DNA from 2 places in the Comamonas sp. NLF-1-9 genome. Region 2 is predicted to be linked to the other one. Evidence: predicted binding sites of a transcription regulator. Region 2 holds the regulator's gene; the other holds the start of a gene.
The links. The regulator FNR, encoded in region 2, switches genes on or off when oxygen is low (the NO sensors DNR and NnrR bind a similar motif). The targets are predictions, from matches to a motif close to TTGATNNNNATCAA.

Region 1: a site for FNR is predicted at 3,990-4,003, ahead of KUD94_RS10320 (hemerythrin domain-containing protein). Genes of this name have one in related genera too.

What each region holds. Positions count from the first base shown of each region.
Region 1 is NZ_CP078069.1:2,149,635-2,158,994, forward strand. Features, by position in the region: gene KUD94_RS10310 (hypothetical protein) at 1-1,156, shown strand, start outside; gene KUD94_RS10315 (PP2C family protein-serine/threonine phosphatase) at 1,146-3,218, shown strand; gene KUD94_RS10320 (hemerythrin domain-containing protein) at 3,331-3,930, opposite strand; tRNA gene KUD94_RS10325 (tRNA-Met) at 4,410-4,486, opposite strand; gene rplQ (50S ribosomal protein L17) at 4,512-4,901, opposite strand; gene rpoA (DNA-directed RNA polymerase subunit alpha) at 4,993-5,985, opposite strand; gene rpsD (30S ribosomal protein S4) at 6,098-6,721, opposite strand; gene rpsK (30S ribosomal protein S11) at 6,817-7,221, opposite strand; gene rpsM (30S ribosomal protein S13) at 7,239-7,604, opposite strand; gene rpmJ (50S ribosomal protein L36) at 7,626-7,739, opposite strand; gene secY (preprotein translocase subunit SecY) at 7,865-9,184, opposite strand; gene rplO (50S ribosomal protein L15) at 9,201-9,360, opposite strand, start outside.
Region 2 is NZ_CP078069.1:1,746,139-1,755,498, reverse strand. Features, by position in the region: gene KUD94_RS08450 (3-hydroxybutyryl-CoA dehydrogenase) at 1-44, shown strand, start outside; gene KUD94_RS08445 (organic hydroperoxide resistance protein) at 157-579, shown strand; gene KUD94_RS08440 (hypothetical protein) at 659-1,117, shown strand; gene KUD94_RS08435 (serine/threonine protein kinase) at 1,110-2,135, shown strand; gene KUD94_RS08430 (glutamine--tRNA ligase/YqeY domain fusion protein) at 2,165-3,955, opposite strand; gene KUD94_RS08425 (hypothetical protein) at 4,281-4,622, shown strand; gene aroQ (type II 3-dehydroquinate dehydratase) at 4,691-5,137, shown strand; gene KUD94_RS08415 (alpha/beta fold hydrolase) at 5,131-5,997, shown strand; gene KUD94_RS08410 (DMT family transporter) at 6,018-6,896, opposite strand; gene arfB (alternative ribosome rescue aminoacyl-tRNA hydrolase ArfB) at 6,931-7,335, shown strand; gene fnr (fumarate/nitrate reduction transcriptional regulator Fnr) at 7,397-8,119, opposite strand; gene hemN (oxygen-independent coproporphyrinogen III oxidase) at 8,266-9,360, shown strand, end outside.

The DNA.
Region 1 (9,360 bases), 400 kb from region 2:
GCGTTTTGCCTTGCGCGGTCTGGCGCTGCTGTGCCTGGCCTTTCTGGCGGTGAGCTGGGTGGCGGTGCGCCAGCTGCAAGGCATGGCCGTCCAGGAGGCCGAAGGCCGCGCCCGCCTGGTGGCAGACGGCATGGCGCAGCAGGTGCAGCATGCGGTGCAGGTGGGCGTGCCGCTGAGCCAGCTGGTGGGTGTGACGGCCTTGTTCGAGCACCGCCTGCAGGCTTTCGACGACCTGCTCGCGGTCAGCCTGCAGGATAGTCGCGAGCAGGTCTTGCACCAGCGCGCGCGCGGCCAGGCGAACGCGGCCACGCTGGCGGCGCAGGCTCCCGTCACCGTCAGCGGCGTGCCGGTGGCGCGCATCCGCGTGCTGTGGCGCGAGCCCGCCACGGGCACGCTGTTGATGCACTGGGCCCTGCCGCTGGCCGCCCTGCTCGCCTTCACCGGCGCACTCGCGGCCGAGGGCCTGCGCTACAGCTTGGCCGGCGAAGTCCTGCGCCGCGAGCGCATCGTCGCCGCCGCCTGCAGCCGCCTGGGCGCGGGGGATTTCGCGTTTCGCCTGCCCCGCCTGGGCCGGCGCGAGTTTGATGCGCGTCTGCCCTGGCTGCGCGCGCAACTGCGCCATGCCAACGAACAGTTCGAGCGCCTGCAGCGCCTGACGCAATCGCTGCGGCGTACCGAGCCCGACCAGACCAAGCGCGCTCTGCTGGACGAAGGGCTGACCCGCGTCGAAGGGCGCGACCGGTATGCGCAGATGCCCTCGCTGGTGTTGTCCGACCTGCCAAGCCAGGCCGCACGCGCGCGCTGGCGCGGTCTGTGGCTGGGCCTTGCGGCCTGGCTGCTGGCGCTGGCCGGCGCCGGCCTGCAATCGCCGGGCGTGTTGGCGTTGGGGCCAGGACTGCTGGTCTTGCTGGCGCTGCTGGCCGCGCGCCGGCCGGGCGGGCGCGGCCGGGCGATCTGGCTGGGCCTGCTGCTGGGCGGCGCGGCCCTGGGCCCGGGGCTGTGCCTGCTGGCGCTGCAGGTCTGGGCGCCGCAGACCGTGGGGCCGCTGGGCGACTGGGGACGCGCCGCCCTGGCGTTTTGCGCCCTGGTCGCCGCAGCGCTCCCGTGGCTGCCCACACCGGGGCGCCAGTCCGCGCGAGGCAGTGATGCCGCTTAGAACACGCATCACCTTGCTGGCATTGATCGCCGCGCTGGCGCTGGCGCTGATGGTCGGCGCAATCGCCTGGCAGCGCGACCGGGTCTTGAACGAGCGCTACCACGGCGTACTGCTGCAATCGCAAGCCATCGCCTGGAGCCGGCTGCAGGACGAAGCGGGCGCGGCCCTGCGCGCAGGTGTTGCCGCCACGCTGCAAGATCCGCAGCTGGAGCGCGCCTGGCAGAGCCGGGACAGACAGGCGCTCAACGCGCTGGTGCGCCCGCTGCTGGAGCAACACCCGGGCTGGCGCGCCGACTGGTTCGACGAACAAAGGACTCTGGTGCAGTCAAGCTCGAGCAGCCTGCTGCAGGACGCCATGGTCGATGCCGGCTGGCTCAGCCGCGCGCTTTCGAGCAGCGCGCCGCTGCCGGGTCTGAGCCAGGCTTCGCGCGAGCGCTACTACCTGGTTGTCACGCAGAGTTTTGGCCCCACCGGCGCGCGCGGCGTGCTCGCCCTGGGCCAGGACCTGGGCGAGCTGCTGCCGCAGATGGCGCACGCGATAGAGGGCGAGAGCTTCGTCGTCAATCTGCGCGGGCGCGAGGTCACAGGCACGCAGGCTGGTCTGGCGCAAGCCGAGGGCCTGGCGCAGACCGTGCGCCACGCGCGGGTGCTGGAGAGCCAGAGCGCAAGCGGCCGCTATTGGCTGGGCGCGGCCCTGCCCCTGATCGGGCCGGACGCGCGCCCCATAGGCTCGCTGCTCTCCGTCTGGGACACCACCGCCGAGCGCCGCACCGACCGGCGCATGCAGGCGCTGGCCGCGGCCGGCGTCGTGCTCTTGATCGGGCTGCTCGGCTTTGCGCTGTCCTTCGTGCTGCGCCGCGCCTTGCGCCCGCTCGATCGCTCCGTCGGCGTGCTGCGCGCGCTGGCCCAGGGCGAGCTGCGCGCCGCGCCCGACGAAGACGACCAGGAGCTGCCCGATGAAGCCGGACAGATCGCGCGCGGCGTGGCGGCGCTGCGCGGCGAGATGATCAACCTGCGCATGCTGCGCGACGAACGCGCTCGCGTGCGCCAGCAGCAAGAGCAGCTGATACGCCGCGAATTGCGCCAACTCGCAGGCAGCCTGGACGAGCAATCGCGCACCGAGGTGCTGGCCGCGCTGGAGCCGGTGCAGGACACCGAAGACGACAACGCCCTGGCCGGCCTGGCCAACACCCTGGGGCGCCTGTCCGGCTTGGTGATGAGCCAGCAGGACAGGCTGGTCGACCTGCTCAAGCGCCTGCGCAAGGCCATGGCCGAGCAAGAAGTCCTGATCAGCCTGCGCCAGGAGCTGGAGATCGCGCGCACCATGCAGTTGTCCATCCTGCCGCGCACCGAGCCAGACACCCGGGCGGTCCACGTCGCGTCGCTGATGATTCCGGCCAAGGAAGTCGGGGGCGACTTCTACGACTACTTCCTGCTGGAGGACAAGCGCCTGGCGCTGGTGATCGCCGACGTCTCGGGCAAGGGCATACCGGCGGCCTTCTTCATGGCGATTTCCCGCACACTGCTCAAGAGCATCGCGCAGTTTCTGCGCGAACCGGCCGACATCATGGCCAGGCTGAACGACCGGCTCTGCGCCGAGAACGAGCAGATGATGTTCGTCACCACCTTCCTGGGCGTGCTGGACCTGGGCACCGGCCGCCTGGACTACGTCAACGGCGGACACAACCCGCCGCTGCTGCTGCGCTCGGCCGGCGAGGTGCAGATGCTGCCCCAGGGCCAGAACATCGCCCTGGCGGTGATGGAAGGCATGCCCTTCAAACCGGGGACGCTGGCGCTGGCGCCGGGCGACACCTTGCTGCTGTACACCGACGGCGTGACCGAAGCGGCGAACGCCGCCGGCGAGCTGTTTGGCGAGGCGCGGCTGGTGCAGGCGGTCAGCGCCCGCAGCGCCACGGGCGAGGCCCTGCCGCAAGACATCCTGCAGGCGGTGCGCGACTTCGAGTCCGGCGCAGCGCAAGCCGACGACATCACCGTGGTCGCCGTGCGCTACCTCGGCGCGGCGGCCGGCGCGGGCAGCGCCCACGACGTGCCTGCGGCTTGAACAAGGTCTTGCGGCAGCCGGATAGCCGGCGCGCTGGCCGCCTTGTCACGGCAATCGCGGGCCTTGCAGCGAGTGGCCGAGAGCCCCGTGCGCCACGGGGCGGTTCACCGGCTCAGCGGGCGGCGGCCAGCTCCTGGCGCAGGCCTATCGGGCTGGGCGTGCAGTGCACGATGCGCTGGAACAGCCGCTCGTGCTCCGGCGAGCGATCGGCGTCGCCTGCGAGCGGATCCTGGTTGGCCATGAAAGCCTCGTCGATGCGCGCCCAGTCCTGCGCCGTGAGGACCTTGATTGCCGCAGGGAGGATCAGCGTCTCTTCCAGCCGCATGTGCTCGAGGTAGAAGGTGATGTAGCTGTTGAGCGCCTGGGTGAAGGCCGCGCGCCGCCCTTCGCCCATCAGCTCCCAGGCCAGCAGCTGGTGCTGCAGTTCGCGCACCGTACGCTCGCCGTTCACGTGCTCGCGCTCGAGCCGCTCAAGCAAGGGCACATGCTCGGGCGCGCGCTCGAGCAGGGGCGCAAACAGGAAGCGCGACTCCTTGGGATGGTGGTCTTGCTCGGGTACCTCGTCGATGTAGAACAGCATCGCCCGCATGGCGTCGAAGAACGCCGGCGCATCGTCTTCGGGGCCGCGCTTGAGCATCATGCGCAGCGAGCGCAGCACCGCGGCGATGGAAAAATGCTCTTCACAAATGATGCGCAAGGCAAGCGGCTCCATGGCAAGGCCCCGAAAGTGTGTGCAAAGCGCCAGTATGGCGAGCGGCCCGGGCAAAGACCATGATCCAGGTCAAGAAGCAAAACAGCGGGGGCGCCCGTATTGCGGCAGCCTCCGGGAGCCCGCAATTTGCGGCAGTCGGATCCTCGATGTTTCGCCTGACCAGTGGTTCGAACACGCACCAGGCGCGCGGCTGAGGCAGGAGCCGGAGCTCATTCGCTACGGAAGAGACGGGGCACGGGTGCCGCAGGCGCTTGTCGACCTTGGCGCCGCGCCAACAAAATCTTCTGTTCTGGCCCAAGTCGCAACATACGAACCTGCAAGCCTTGGCCAAACACCCAGCGCACATACCCAAAGATCAGACGCCGAAACGCGCAACGGGAAGGCCCCGGCGCGCGCGCGAAGTGTGCACGACCTGAACGCAGACACAAAAAAGCCCACTGACGTGGGCTTTTGAATTCAAGCCAGGCGCTTGATCTGATTGGTTGCGCGGGAAGGATTTGAACCTCCGACCTTTGGGTTATGAGCCCAACGAGCTACCAGACTGCTCCACCGCGCGGTAAGCTGGCTATTGTAGCAGGATTTCAGGCCTTGGCTTCGTCGCTGGACGCGGGTGCTGCGCGGTCCACGAGTTCCACGTAAGCCATGGGAGCGTTGTCGCCCACCCGAAAGCCCATCTTCAGAATGCGCGTGTAGCCGCCCGGGCGGGTCTTGAAGCGCGGACCGAGGTCGGTGAACAGCTTGGTGACGCTGTCGCGATTGCGCAGGCGCGCGAATGCCAGGCGGCGGTTGGCCACGGTGTCCTGGCGTGCCAGGGTGATCATGGGCTCAACCACGCGGCGCAGTTCCTTGGCCTTGGGTAGCGTGGTCTTGATGGCCTCGTGCTCGATGAGCGAGTTCATCATGTTTTGCAGCATTGCCTTGCGATGGGCGCTGGTGCGGTTGAGTTTGCGCAGTCCGTTTCCGTGACGCATGGTGCTTTTCCTTCTTTACGCTTGTTATGCAGGGGGCCGTATCAGGTACCTCCCGCGGCACTGGGCGGCAAGGGCGCCACCCGATTCTCAATCAGCGCTTCTCAAGTCCTGCGGGCGGCCAGTTTTCCAGGCGCATGCCCAGAGTCAGGCCACGCGAGGCGAGCACTTCCTTGATCTCGTTGAGCGACTTGCGACCCAGGTTGGGGGTCTTGAGCAGCTCGTTTTCGGTGCGCTGAATCAGGTCACCGATGTAGTAGATGTTCTCGGCCTTGAGGCAGTTGGCCGAACGCACCGTGAGCTCCAGCTCGTCGACCGGGCGCAGCAGCACCGGATCGAACGTGGCCGCGCCGGTGCGCGCAGCAGAGGCGCCGGCCTCGAAGGGGTCGCCGCCGTCGAGCTGGGCAAACACCGCCAGCTGTTCGACCAGGATCTTGGCCGAGGTGCGCACCGCCTCTTCGGCCGTGAGCGTGCCGTTGGTCTCGATGTCGAGCACCAGGCGGTCCAGGTCGGTGCGCTGCTCCACGCGCGCGCTCTCGACCGTGTAGCTCACCCGGCGAATCGGTGAAAAGGAGGCATCCATCACGATGCGCCCTATCGTCTTGTTGGGCTCGTCGCCATGCCAGCGCTGGTTGCCGGGCACATAGCCGCGGCCCTTCTCGACCTTGATCTGCATGTCCAGCTTGCCGCCGGCAGACAGCGTGGCGATCGGGTGCTCGGGATTGATGATCTCGACGTCGTGCGGCGTCTGGATGTCGCCGGCCACGACCACGCCTTCGGTGTCCTTGCGCAGGGACAGCGTGACTTCGTCGCGGTTGAAGAGCTTGAACACCACGCCCTTGAGGTTCAGCAGGATGTTGATCACGTCTTCCTGCACGCCGTCGATGGCCGCATACTCATGCACCACGCCGGCGATAGAGACCTCGGTCGGCGCATAACCATCCATGGAAGACAGCAAAACCCGGCGGATGGCATTGCCCAGCGTATGCCCGTAGCCGCGCTCGAACGGCTCGAGCTCGACCTTGGCGCGGTTGGCGCTGACCTGCTCGACGTTGATGGTCTTGGGTTTGAGCAAATTGGTTTGCATGCGGACTTCCTCTCAATGCCCCCGGCTCGTTACACCGGTAAGGCTGATGAAGCGCCAGCACCGCGATGCCTCGCGGTGTGGAACGATTGCAAAATGCTTGCAGGACAGCGGATCAGCGCGAATACAACTCGACGATCAGCGACTCATTGATGTCCGCGCCGAACTCGTCGCGATCGGGCACCTTCTTGAAAACGCCCTCGACCTTGTCGGCATTGACTTCGACCCATGCGGGGATGCCGACCTGTTGCGCGAGCTGCAGCGCCTCGCCAATGCGCGCCTGCTTCTTTGACTTTTCGCGCACCGCGATCTGGTCGCCTTCCTTCACGAGGTAGGAAGCGATGTTCACCGACTGGCCGTTGACCGTGATCGCCTTGTGCGACACGAGCTGGCGCGCCTCGGCGCGGGTGGAGCCGAAGCCCATGCGATAGACCACGTTGTCCAGGCGCGATTCGAGCAAGGACAGCAGGTTGGCGCCGGTATTGCCGCGACGACGCTCGGCCTCTTCAAAGTAACGGCGAAACTGCTTTTCCAGCACGCCGTACATGCGCTTGACCTTTTGCTTCTCGCGCAGCTGCAGGCCGTAGTCCGAGGTGCGCGAACCCGAGGTGCGCCCGTGCTGGCCGGGCTTGGAGTCGAACTTGGCCTTGTCGGCGATCGAGCGGCGCGCGCTCTTGAGGAACAGGTCGGTGCCTTCACGGCGGGAGAGTTTGGCCTTGGGGCCGAGGTAGCGTGCCACGGGGGTTTCCTTGATTGGGGGATCTGCTGCGGGTCGGGCCGCAGGAGCCACCTTCGCGCCAGGCGATGGGTGGCGGTGGGCTTAGGGGAGAAAAATCAGATGCGCCGGCGCTTCTGCGGACGGCAGCCGTTGTGCGGCACCGGCGTCACGTCGGAGATCGAGGTGATGCGGATGCCCAGGGCGCCGAGCGCGCGCACCGAAGAGTCGCGGCCGGGGCCGGGGCCCTTGATCTGCACGTCCAGGTTCTTGATGCCCTGCTCCATGGCAGCGCGGCCGGCCATTTCCGAAGCCACCTGCGCGGCAAACGGCGTGGACTTGCGCGAGCCCTTGAAGCCCTGGCCACCGGAAGACGCCCAGGACAGGGCGTTGCCCTGGCGGTCGGTGATCGTGATGATGGTGTTGTTGAACGAAGCGTGCACGTGGGCCACGCCGTCGGAGACGTTCTTGCGGACCTTCTTGCGTACGCGCTGTGCGGCGTTGCTGGCGGGAGACTTGGCCATATGGATCTTTCAATACCTTATTTTTTCAGCGTTGCGGCGCCCTTGCGCGGGCCCTTGCGGGTGCGCGCATTGGTGCGGGTGCGCTGGCCGCGCACCGGCAGGCCGCGACGGTGGCGCATGCCGCGGTAGCATCCGATGTCCATCAGGCGCTTGATGTTCATCGTGGTTTCACGGCGCAGGTCGCCCTCGAGCGTCAGCTGGGCCAGCTGGTCGCGAATCTTCTCGAGATCGGCGTCCGTCAGGTCCTTGACCTTGGTCGAGTAGGCGATGGCGCAGGCGTCGCAGATCTTGCGTGCGCGCGAGCGACCGATGCCGTAGATCGCCGTCAGGCCGATTTCGGCGTGCTGATGCGGCGGGATATTGATACCAGCGATACGAGCCATTTGCGTCCTCTAATCGTTCAATCAACCTTGGCGCTGCTTGTGGCGCTGGTCGGTGCAGATCACGCGCACCACACCCTTGCGGCGGATGATCTTGCAGTTGCGGCAAATCTTCTTCACGGAAGCCGACACTCTCATTTTTTTCTCCTGGGCAATGCGGGCGGCGCTCTCAGCGGGAGCAGCGCCAACTCTTCAAAGTCTCCGGCCTGCCGCCTTGTGCGTTTTGCAGAACCGGGTATTGTATACGATCACTTCCCATCCGGCTAGCCGTTGATGGTGGTGCGGAAATTCGCCTTCTTCAGCAGCGATTCGTACTGCTGGCTCATCAGATAGCTCTGCACCTGGGACATGAAGTCCATGGTCACGACCACGATGATCAACAGCGAGGTGCCGCCGAAATAGAACGGCACGTTGTAGCGAAGGATCAGGAACTCCGGCAGCAGGCACACCAGGGTGACGTAGATCGCACCGACGAAAGTCAGACGCAGCAGGATCTTGTCGATGTACCTGGCGGTGTTCTCGCCTGGGCGGATGCCCGGAATGAAAGCGCCGCTCTTCTTGAGGTTGTCTGCCGTCTCGCGGCTGTTGAACACCAGTGCCGTGTAGAAAAAGCAGAAGAAGATGATCGCGCCCGCATACATCATCACGTAGATGGGCGAACCCGGCGTGAGCGTGCTTGACAAGTCCTTGAGCCAACGCATGGACTCGCCGGTGCTGAACCAGTTCACCACGGTGGCCGGCAGCAAGATGATGGACGAGGCGAAGATCGGCGGGATCACGCCCGACATGTTCAGCTTCAGCGGCAGGTGCGAGGACTGACCGCCGTAGACCTTGTTGCCCACCTGGCGGCGCGCATAGTTGACCAGGATCTTGCGCTGACCACGCTCGACGTACACCACGAAGTAGGTCACCAGCACCACCAGCGCCACGATGAACAGCGAGATGATGATGCTCATCGCGCCCGTGCGCACCAGCTCCAGCAGACCGCCGAGCGCGCTCGGCAGACCCGCGACGATGCCGCCGAAGATCAGCAGCGAGATGCCGTTGCCCAAGCCGCGTTCGGTCATCTGCTCGCCCAGCCACATGAGGAACATGGAGCCGGCGGTCAGGCTGACCACCGCGGTCACGCGGAAGCTGAAGCCCGGCTCTATCACCAGGCCGGGTGTGCTTTCCAGCGCCACGGCGATGCCCAGCGACTGGAACAGGCACAGCCCGAGCGTGCCGTAGCGCGTGTACTGGGTAATCTTGCGCCGCCCCGACTCCCCTTCCTTGTTCAGCGCTTCGAACGTCGGTATCACGTAGGTCATCAACTGCATGATGATGGCCGCCGAGATGTAGGGCATGATGCCCAGCGCGAAGACGGTGAAGCGCTCCAGCGCACCGCCGGAGAACATGTTGAACAGGTTGAGAATGCCGCCCTGCTGGCTGTTGAACAACTGCGAGAGCTGGTTCGGGTCTATGCCGGGCACGGGAATGTGCGCGCCGATGCGATAGACCACCAGGGCGAGCAGCAGAAATACCAGCCGGCGACGCAGGTCGCCGAACTTGCCGGTCTTTGCCAGCTGGGCCGCGTTGGTAGCCACGATGCGCCCGACTCCCTCAGGCGACGCTGCCGCCGGCGGCTTCGATCGCCGCCTTCGCGCCCGCGGTTGCGCCGACGCCGGTCAGCTTGACTGCCTTGCTCAGGCTGCCGCTGTTGATCACCTTGACCACGCGCACGATCTGGCCGACGAGGCCGGCCTGCTTGAGCGTGGGCAGA
Region 2 (9,360 bases):
GGCGTCTGGGCCGCAAGAGCGGCAAGGGTGTATACCTGTACTGAGGGCGCAGCGCTGCACCGCGGCTGCAGACCCCGCGCACCCGGCTTGGCGCAGCCTGGGCCCCGCCGTTTCCACCCCGCCCGCCACGGGCACTCTTGCACAGGAGAAAACACCATGACCACACTCGACAAAGTCCTCTACACCGCCCGCGCCCACACTACCGGGGGGCGCGAAGGCGGCGCGGCGCGCTCGGACGACGGGCGCCTGGATGTGCAGATGTCCTCGCCCGGCAGCTCGGCAAGCGGCACCAACCCCGAGCAATTGTTTGCTGCCGGCTATTCGGCCTGCTTCATCGGCGCGCTCAAGGCCGTGGGCGAAAAGCAGAAGACCGCCATCCCTGCCGACGTTGCGGTAGATGCCGAGGTCGACCTCGGCCCCATCCCCGGCGGCTACGGCATTGCGGTGCGCATGCAGGTACACCTGCCGGGCATGGAGCGCAGCCAGGCCGAGGCGCTGGTCGCTGCCGCGCACAAGGTCTGCCCCTACTCCAACGCCACGCGCGGCAACATCGACGTGAGCCTCACCATCGCAGACTGAGCGCTCGCCGGCGGCAAATGCTCCATTTAACAGAGCGCCCAGCGCTTGCTGGCAAAGCGCTGCAGGCCGTTTTGACTGCATGATCTCAAACCCCGACCCGGCGCGCCATTTTGCGCACCAGCATGCGCAGCTCGACGCGCTGCTGCAGACCCACCTGCTGGAGCTGATGGGCGGGGATTTCGCGCGTGCCGAGCAGGCCTTCTCGCGCTGGCGCGCCGAGCTTGTCGCCCACATCGCGATCGAAGAGCGCGAGCTGCTGCCGCACTTGCCCGCTCAGGCGCGCTGGGCCGCCAAGGTCTACCTGGCCGAGCACGAGCGCATCGCGCTGCTGGCGCGAGAGCACGCGGCGCGCCTGACGCAGGTGCTCGCCAATCCGCCCGAGCCCGGCATGGCGCAGCGGCGCGCCGCGCTGTGGCTGATCGACGCGGTGCACCCGCTGCGCCACGTGCTGGAGCACCACCACCAGCGCGAGGAGGGCACGCTGGCGCTGGAGCTGGCGCAGGACTTGCAGGCGCGCGCCTGGAGCGCGCATGGCTGAGGCCGGCGCCCACCCCTACGCCGAGCTCACGCCCGACGTGGTGCTGGGCGCCCTGGCCGCCTGCGGCCTGCAGGGCGACGGGCGGCTGATGGCGCTTGCTTCCTACGAAAACCGCGTCTACCAGGTGGGCCTGGACGACGGCAGCCGCGTGGTCGCCAAGTTCTACCGCCCGGGGCGCTGGAGCGAGGCGCAGATACGCGAAGAGCATGCGTTTGCGCAGGAGCTCGTCGCCGCCGAAGTGCCCCTGGTCGCGCCGCTGGAGCTGGCCGGACGGACGCTGCACCAGCACGCGGGTTTTGCGTTCTCGGTGAGTCCCTGGCGCGGCGGGCGCATGCCCGAACTCGACGACTTCGAGGTGCTCGAGTGGCTGGGCCGCTACATCGCGCGGCTGCACCTCGTGGGCGAGCGCCATCCCTTCACCGCGCGCCCCAGCCTCGATCTGCAGACCTTTGCGCTCGAGCCGCGCGACTGGCTGCTGACGCACGAGGCCGTGGCGCCCGAGGTGCGCAGCGCCTGGCGCGAAGCGGTCGACGCTGCTATCGAACAAATAGCTGGTGGCGGAGGCAGGACGGGCGCTGAAGGCTTGTTTGGCTTGAAAGATGCGCGCTCCGTCCGCGTGCATGGCGACTGCCATTCGGGCAACGTGCTCTGGACCCCGGTAGACGAGGCCGGGGGCGGCCCGCACTTCGTGGACCTGGACGACGCGCGCATGGGCCCTGCGGTGCAGGACTTGTGGATGCTGCTCTCGGGCGAGCGGCGCCAGCGCACGCTGCAGCTGTCGGCGCTGCTCGACGGCTACGAGCAGGTGCGCGCCTTCGACCGGCGCGAGCTTGCGCTGATCGAGCCGCTGCGCACCCTGCGCCTGATCCACTACAGCGCCTGGCTCGCACGGCGCTGGAGCGACCCGACCTTTCCGATCCACTTTCCCTGGTTCGGCTCGGGCGATTACTGGCGCGGCCAGGTGGCGCTGCTGCACGAGCAGTTGGTGGCCCTGCGCGAGCCGGCGCTGATGGCCTGAGGCGGCCTGCGGCGCAGCAGCGCCGCGCCTCACTTGCCCCAGGAATCTTTCAGCGCGGTGATGCGGTTGAACACCAGGCGCCCGGCTGCGTGGTCCTGGCGGTCGGCCACGAAGTAGCCGTGACGCTCAAACTGGAACTTGTCGTCGGCGCGCGCGCCAGCCAGCGTGGGCTCGACCCAGGCCTGCACCGTCTTGAGGCTGTCCGGGTTGAGCAGCGCCAGATAGTCCTTGCCACCCGCGTCGGGCTGCGCGTCGGTGAACAGGCGCTCGTACAGCCGCACCTCGGCGGCCACGCCATCGTGCACGCCCACCCAGGTGATCGCGGCCTTGGCCTTGACGCTGTCGGCGCCGGGCGTGCCGCTCTTGGTGTCGGGCAGCACCAGCGCATGCACCTCGGTCACCGCGCCGCTCGCGTCGCGCGCAGCACCGGTGCATTCGATCACGTAGCCGCCCTTGAGCCGCACCCGGTTGCCGACGAACAGGCGCTTGTAGCCCTTGGGCGGCGCCTCGGCAAAGTCCTCGCGCTCTATCCACACCTCGCGCCCCAGCAGGAAGCGGCGCAGCGGCGGCGCCTGGCCTTCGACGGCGTGGGGCAGGGCGGGCAGCTCGCAGGGCTCGAGGTGGCCCGCGCCCATCACCTCGTCCCAGTTGGTCAGCACGAGCTTGAGCGGCTCGAGCACCGCCATCGCACGGGGCGCCTGCGGCTCCAGGTCTTCGCGCAGGCAGCCGTCCAGCGTGGCGTAGTCGATCCAGGCGTAGTCCTTGGTCACGCCGATGCGCTCGCAGAACATGCGGATGGAGGCGGGCGTATAGCCGCGCCGGCGCAAGCCGACGATGGTGGGCATGCGCGGGTCGTCCCAGCCGCTGACGATGCCGCTGTCGACCAGGTGCTTGAGCTTGCGCTTGCTGGTGAGCACATAGGTGAGGTTCAGCCGCGCGAACTCGTACTGGCGCGGCTGCGGCCGGGCGATCAGGCCGCCCTCGGCCAGGTGGTCGAGCAGCCAGTCGTAGAACGGGCGCTGGTCTTCGAACTCCAGCGTGCATATGCTGTGGGTGATGCACTCGAGCGCATCCTCGATCGGGTGCGCGAAGGTGTACATCGGGTAGATGCACCACTGGTTGCCGGTGGCGTGGTGCTCGGCGTGCTTGATGCGGTAGATGGCCGGGTCGCGCAGGTTGATGTTGGGCGAGGCCATGTCGATCCTGGCGCGCAGCACCATCGCGCCGTCGGGGTGCTTGCCCTCGCGCATCTCGCGAAAGCGCGCCAGGTTCTCCGCAGGGCTGCGGCTGCGAAAGGGGCTGTCCACGCCGGGCCGGGCAAAGTCGCCGCGGTTGGCGCGCATCTCTTCGGCCGTCTGCTCGTCCACGTAGGCCAGGCCCGCGTCGATCAGGTATTCGGCCGCGCGGTACATGAAGTCGAAATAGCTGCTGGCCCAGTACAGGTTCTCGCGGCCGTCGGCGTCGCGCCAGTCAAAGCCCAGCCAGTGCACCGCGTCGATGATGCCGTCGACGTATTCCTGCTCTTCCTTCTCGGGGTTGGTGTCGTCAAAGCGCAGGTGGCAGACCCCGCCGTAGTCGCGCGCCAGGCCAAAGTTCAGGCAGATGCTCTTGGCGTGGCCCACGTGCAGGTAACCATTGGGTTCGGGCGGAAAGCGCGTGCGTATGCGCGCCGCATCGAGCGCCCCGCCCGCCTGGTGCGCGGCGTCGCCCGGGCTGCCGGCCCAGCGCTTTTGCGCGTGCCTGCCCTCGGCGAGGTCGGCCTCGATGATCTGGCGCAGGAAGTTGGTCGGTGCTTGGGCAGGTTGGGCGGGCGTACTCATGGGCACGATTTTAGGCGGCGGGCGTGCCGCCACGTTTACCTTCTGATACCCGGCGCACAACGTTCGGACACAAGAAAAACACCTGCGTGTGCCATCCTGAAGCTTGCCTCGTGCGTTAAGGCAATGCTGGACAAGTCTGTACGATGGCGCGCGCCCTGATTCGGCACGGACTGCAAGGCGCAAACCGCAGTCCTCGCCCGTGCTTGGGCGGATTTGCAAGGGCGCAGGCTGCCCAAAGCAGCAATGCGCTGGGCGCAAGCGACGGGTTCAGCATTGCATTCGTTGCAGGTCTTGCGGCATGGGCCGCGTTTTCAAGGAGTTAACAATGTCGGTTCGTCGTTCCTGGTTTCCGGCCATCGCCTCGGCGGGCCTGGCCCTTGCGCTGATGCTGGCCACGGGCAGCGCCCAGGCGCGCAGTGACGTGACCTGGTCGGTGGGCATAGGCGTGCCTGGTGTGGTGGTCGGTGCTTCCAACGCCGGCGTGGGCTATTACGCGCCGCCGCCGGTGTACTACACCCCGGCGCCGGTTTACCGCGTCCCCGCGCCGGTGTACTACGCGCCGCCGCCCGTGGTCTACACGCCGCCGGTTTACTACGCACCGCGCCCGCACTGGCGCGGCCACCACAGGGGCTGGGAGCACCGCGGCCATCGGCGCGACTGGCGCTGAGCGGCGCTGAGGGCGCTCGGGCGGGCCGGGCCGCATAATCGCGGCTCACCCGGCCCGATCCCGCTGCCATGGCGCAAACTGTCTACGTACTCAACGGTCCCAATCTGAATCTGCTCGGCACGCGCGAGCCCGAGGTTTATGGCGCGCAGACCCTGGCCGACGTGGAGCAGCTGTGCCGCCAGGCCTGCGAGCGCCACGGCCTGGCGCTGGTGTTTCGCCAGAGCAACCACGAGGGCGCGCTGGTAGACAGCATCCATGAAGCCGGGCGCGAGCATGCCGCAGGACGCCTGGCCGGCGTGGTGCTCAACGCCGGCGCCTACACCCACACCAGCGTGGCGCTGCCCGATGCCATCAAGGGCACGGGCGTGGCGCTGATCGAGCTGCACATCAGCAACGTCTTTGCACGCGAGGCATTTCGGCACCACTCGTGGATTTCACCGGTCGCCCGCGGGCTCATCTGCGGGCTCGGGGTGCAGGGCTACGCCCTGGCCATAGACGCCATCGCCCGGTGGTAGGCCAGCCCGAGGCGGTGGTGCGCCTGCAGGCGCAGGCGCGCTGCGTGCGCAGCCCGCTGGCGGGCTCGGGCGGCGCCATCGTCTGGCATGTCTGGGCCGAACGCCGTGGTGGCCGTGCGCCGCTGGTGCTGCTGCACGGCGGCAGCGGCAGCTGGACGCACTGGCTGCGCAACATCGAGGCGCTGGTGGCCAGCGGGCGCGAGGTCTGGGCAGCGGACCTGCCGGGCTTTGGCGATTCGGCCGCGGTGCCCGGCGCGCAGGACGTCGATGGGCTGCTGGCGCCGCTGCTGGCTTCGCTGCGCAGCGTGCTTGCGCAGCGGCCTTGCGATCTCGTCGGGTTTTCCTTCGGCGCCATGGCGGCCGGCATGCTGCAAGCCGCGTGTCCCGCGCTGGCGCGCTGCCTGGTGCTGGTGGGCGCGCCCGGCATGACGGCCGCGGCGCCCAACCGCGTGGGCTTGCGCGGCTGGCGCCATCTGCCGGGCGCGGCCGAGCAGCTTGCGGTGCACAGGCACAACCTCGCGGCCATGATGTTTGCCGATGCTGCGCACATCGACGAGACGGCGCTGCAACTGCACGCGCGCAACGCCGAACGCGACCGCCTCACGCGCCGGCGTCTGTCCAACACCGACATCCTTGCGCGCGCGCTGAGGCAGCTTGCCTGCCCGGTACATGCCGTCTATGGCGAGCACGACGCGCTCTACCGCGGCCGTTTTGATGAGCTGCGCGCGGCCTGGGCCGCCAGCGCGCGCGACTTTCGCGGGCTGCATCTGCTGGAGGGCGCCGGGCATTGGGCGCCCTATGAACAGGCGCCCGCCTTCAACCGTCTGCTGCTGCAACTGCTGGACGCGCCTGCACCCTGAGCGACTTGTTCAGCGTCGCTCTAATCGCGCCTGAGCAGCACCGCCCCGATCGCGACGACCACGCAAACCATGGCCGCGAGGTCTTGCCAGTGCGGCCACTCGCCGATCACGAAGGGCGCGCTCAGGATGCCGACCATGGGCACGGCCATCACGCTCATCGCGCTGGTGGTCGGCGGCAGCACGCGCACCAGCGCAAACCAGATCACCTGCGCCAGGCCGTAGTTGATGAACACGCTCCACACCAGGCTGGCCCAGACCGGGGCGCTGAAATGCCACTGCTGCGGCGGCTCCAGCCAGAGGGCCAGCGGCCACAGCGCCATGGAGGCCAGCACCATCATCCAGACCACCAGGGTTTCGGCCGGCATGCTCAGGTGCGCGCGGCGCATCCAGATGGTGCCCAGCGCCCAGCTGAAGGCCGCGCCTTGCATCCAGGCGATGCCGGCCGGGCGCCCGGCGATCTGCGCCAGCTCGTTCCATAGCAGCAGCGTGATGCCGGCCAGGACCGCCAGCACGCCCACCAGCAGCCGCCCGGTCAGTTTCTCGCGATAGAACAGCACCGACAGCAGCACCGTCCAGACCGGCATGGTGAAGCCCAGCGTGGCCGCGCGCCCCGCGGGCAGTTGCGCCACGCCGATGATGGACAAGGCGTGCCAGCCCAGAATGTTGGGCAGCCCAAGCACCACTACCGCGCGCCATTCGGACCAGCCGCGCGGCAGCAGGCGCAGGCCGCGCGAGCGAAAATACAGCGCCAGCACCAGCGCGCCGCCGAACATGGTCAGCGCGCGAAAATAGAGGGGCCCCATCTCGCGCAGCGTCACCTTCATGACCGGCCAGTTGATGCCCCAGGCAAGCACCAGCAGGACGAGGCCGACCGTTTGCCGGCGCGAGAGCAGGGACATGGAGGGCAATCGGCGAGGGCTAGAAGGAGCGGGGATGGTAACCACGGCAGCGCTGCTCGAGCGCGAGGCGCAGATCACCGCGATCCGCGCGCAGGGCGCGGGCGGGCAGAACGTGAACAAGGTCTCGAGCGCGGTGCACCTGCGCTTTGACGTGGCCGCCTCCGCCCTGCCCGCCGAGCTCAAGCAGCGCCTGCTGGCGCTGCCTGACGCGCGCGTCACCGCCGAGGGCCAGGTGCTCATCAAGGCGCAGCGCTATCGCACGCAGCAGGCCAATCGGCGCGACGCGCTGGCGCGGTTGCAAGAGCTGGTGGAGCAGGCGGCGCGCCCCGTCCTGCCGCGCAAGGCGACGCGGCCCACGCGCGCCTCGCGCGAGCGACGCCTGCAGGCCAAGCGCCTGCGCGGGGCCGTGAAAGCCTTGCGGGGCCGGCCTCGCGATTGAGAGCAAAATATGGCTGCAACGCCCGCCAGTCAAGCGCATGCAGCTATGGTTAGTGAAGCATTCAACGCCGAGCCCCGGCGCTGTCCACGATGGTCTGCAGGCCGGCGCCATCGAGGATGCGCACCTGGCGGTGTTTGACCTCGATCAGGCCATCGTCGGCAAAGCGCGAGAAGGTGCGGCTCACCGTCTCCAGCGTCAGCCCCAGGTAGCTGCCGATTTCCTCGCGCGTCATGCGCAGCACCAGCTCGGCCTCGGAAAAGCCGCGCACATGCAGGCGCTGCAGCAGATTCATCAGGAAGGAGGCCACGCGCTCTTCGGCGCGCATGCTGCCCAGCAGCAGCATCACACCGTGGTCGCGCACGATCTCGCGGCTCATGATCTTGTGCACATGGGTCTGCAGCGCCGGCACCTCGCGCGACAGCGACTCGATGCGGTCGTAGGGCATCTCGCAGACCTCGGCGTCTTCCAGCGCCAGCGCGTCGCAGGTGTGTTCGTCCGAGACGATGCCGTCGAGCCCCATGATCTCGCCGGCCATCTGAAAGCCCGTGACCTGCTCGCGCCCGTCGCTTGCCGTGACACGCGTCTTGAAAAACCCCGAGCGGATCGCGTACAGCGCGCTGAAGCGGTCGCCGCGCGAATACAGCGGCTTGCCGCGCTTGACGCGCCGGCGCGTGGTCACCAGAGTGTCGAGCCGCTCCATGTCGGCCGCGCTGATGTCCACGGGCATGCACAGCTCGCGCAGGCTGCAGCGGGAACAGGCGATCTGGAGGGCGCGGTGGGGCATGGCGGGCTCGTCCTCTGTGGGGGCAGGGATGCCTGATTCTAGATGGGCCCGCCCCGATTCCTTGACGGCGATCAAAGACAGTGGCGGCTGCGGCGGCGACAGTTTGGCGTTTGCATCGAATGGCCGCATTGCCATTCAGGACCGCCATGCCCACGATTACCCCAGAGCTCATCTCCCGCTTCGACGTGCCGGGGCCGCGCTACACCTCCTACCCCACGGCCGACCGCTTCGTCGAAGCCTTCGGCGAAGAAGACTACCGCCACGCGCTCGCCCAGCGCCAGCTCGGCACGAGCCTGGCGGCGCAGCCGCTGTCGCTGTACGTGCACCTGCCGTTTTGCGAGTCGCTGTGCTATTACTGCGCCTGCAACAAGATCATCACCAAGCACCACGAGCGCGCCGCGCCCTATCTGGCCTACGTCGAGCGCGAGCTCGACCTGCACGTCAAGCACCTGGGCGGGCCCGGCCAGAGCGTGAGCCAGCTGCACTTCGGCGGCGGCACGCCCACCTTCCTGAACGACGAGGAACTGGCCGACCTCATGGCCATGCTGCGCCGGCGCTTTGCCTTCGCGCCCAAGGGTGAATACTCGATAGAGATAGATCCGCGCACCATCAGCGCCGAGCGGCTGCAGACCATCCGCGATCTGGGCTTCAACCGCCTGAGCTTTGGCGTGCAGGACTTCGACCCCGAGGTGCAGAAGGCGGTGCACCGCGTGCAGCCGGCCGAGCAGGTCTTCGAGCTGGTCGCGGCGGCGCGGCGCATCGGCTTTGATTCGATCAATGCCGACCTGATCTACGGCCTGCCCAAGCAGACGCCCGAATCGTTCGCCCGCACCATCGCGCAGATGGCCGAGCTGCGGCCCGACCGCATCGCGCTCTATGCCTATGCCCACCTGCCCGCACGGGTGAAGTCGCAGCGCCACATCAAGACGGCGGACATTCCGGTGGCCAACCACAAGGTGGCCATGCTTTCGCACTCCATCGCCGCGTTTGAAGAGGTCGGCTACGTCTACATCGGCATGGACCATTTCGCGCTGCCGGGCGACTCGCTCGCCGTGGCCAAGCGCCAGGGGCGGCTGCACCGCAACTTCCAGGGCTATAGCACCCAGCCCGACTGCGACCTGATCTCGCTGGGCATCTCGGCCATAGGCAAGGTCGGCGCGACCTACAGCCAGAACGCCAAGGACTTGCTGCAATACCAGGACATGCTCGACCACGGGCATCTGCCCATCGTGCGCGGCGTG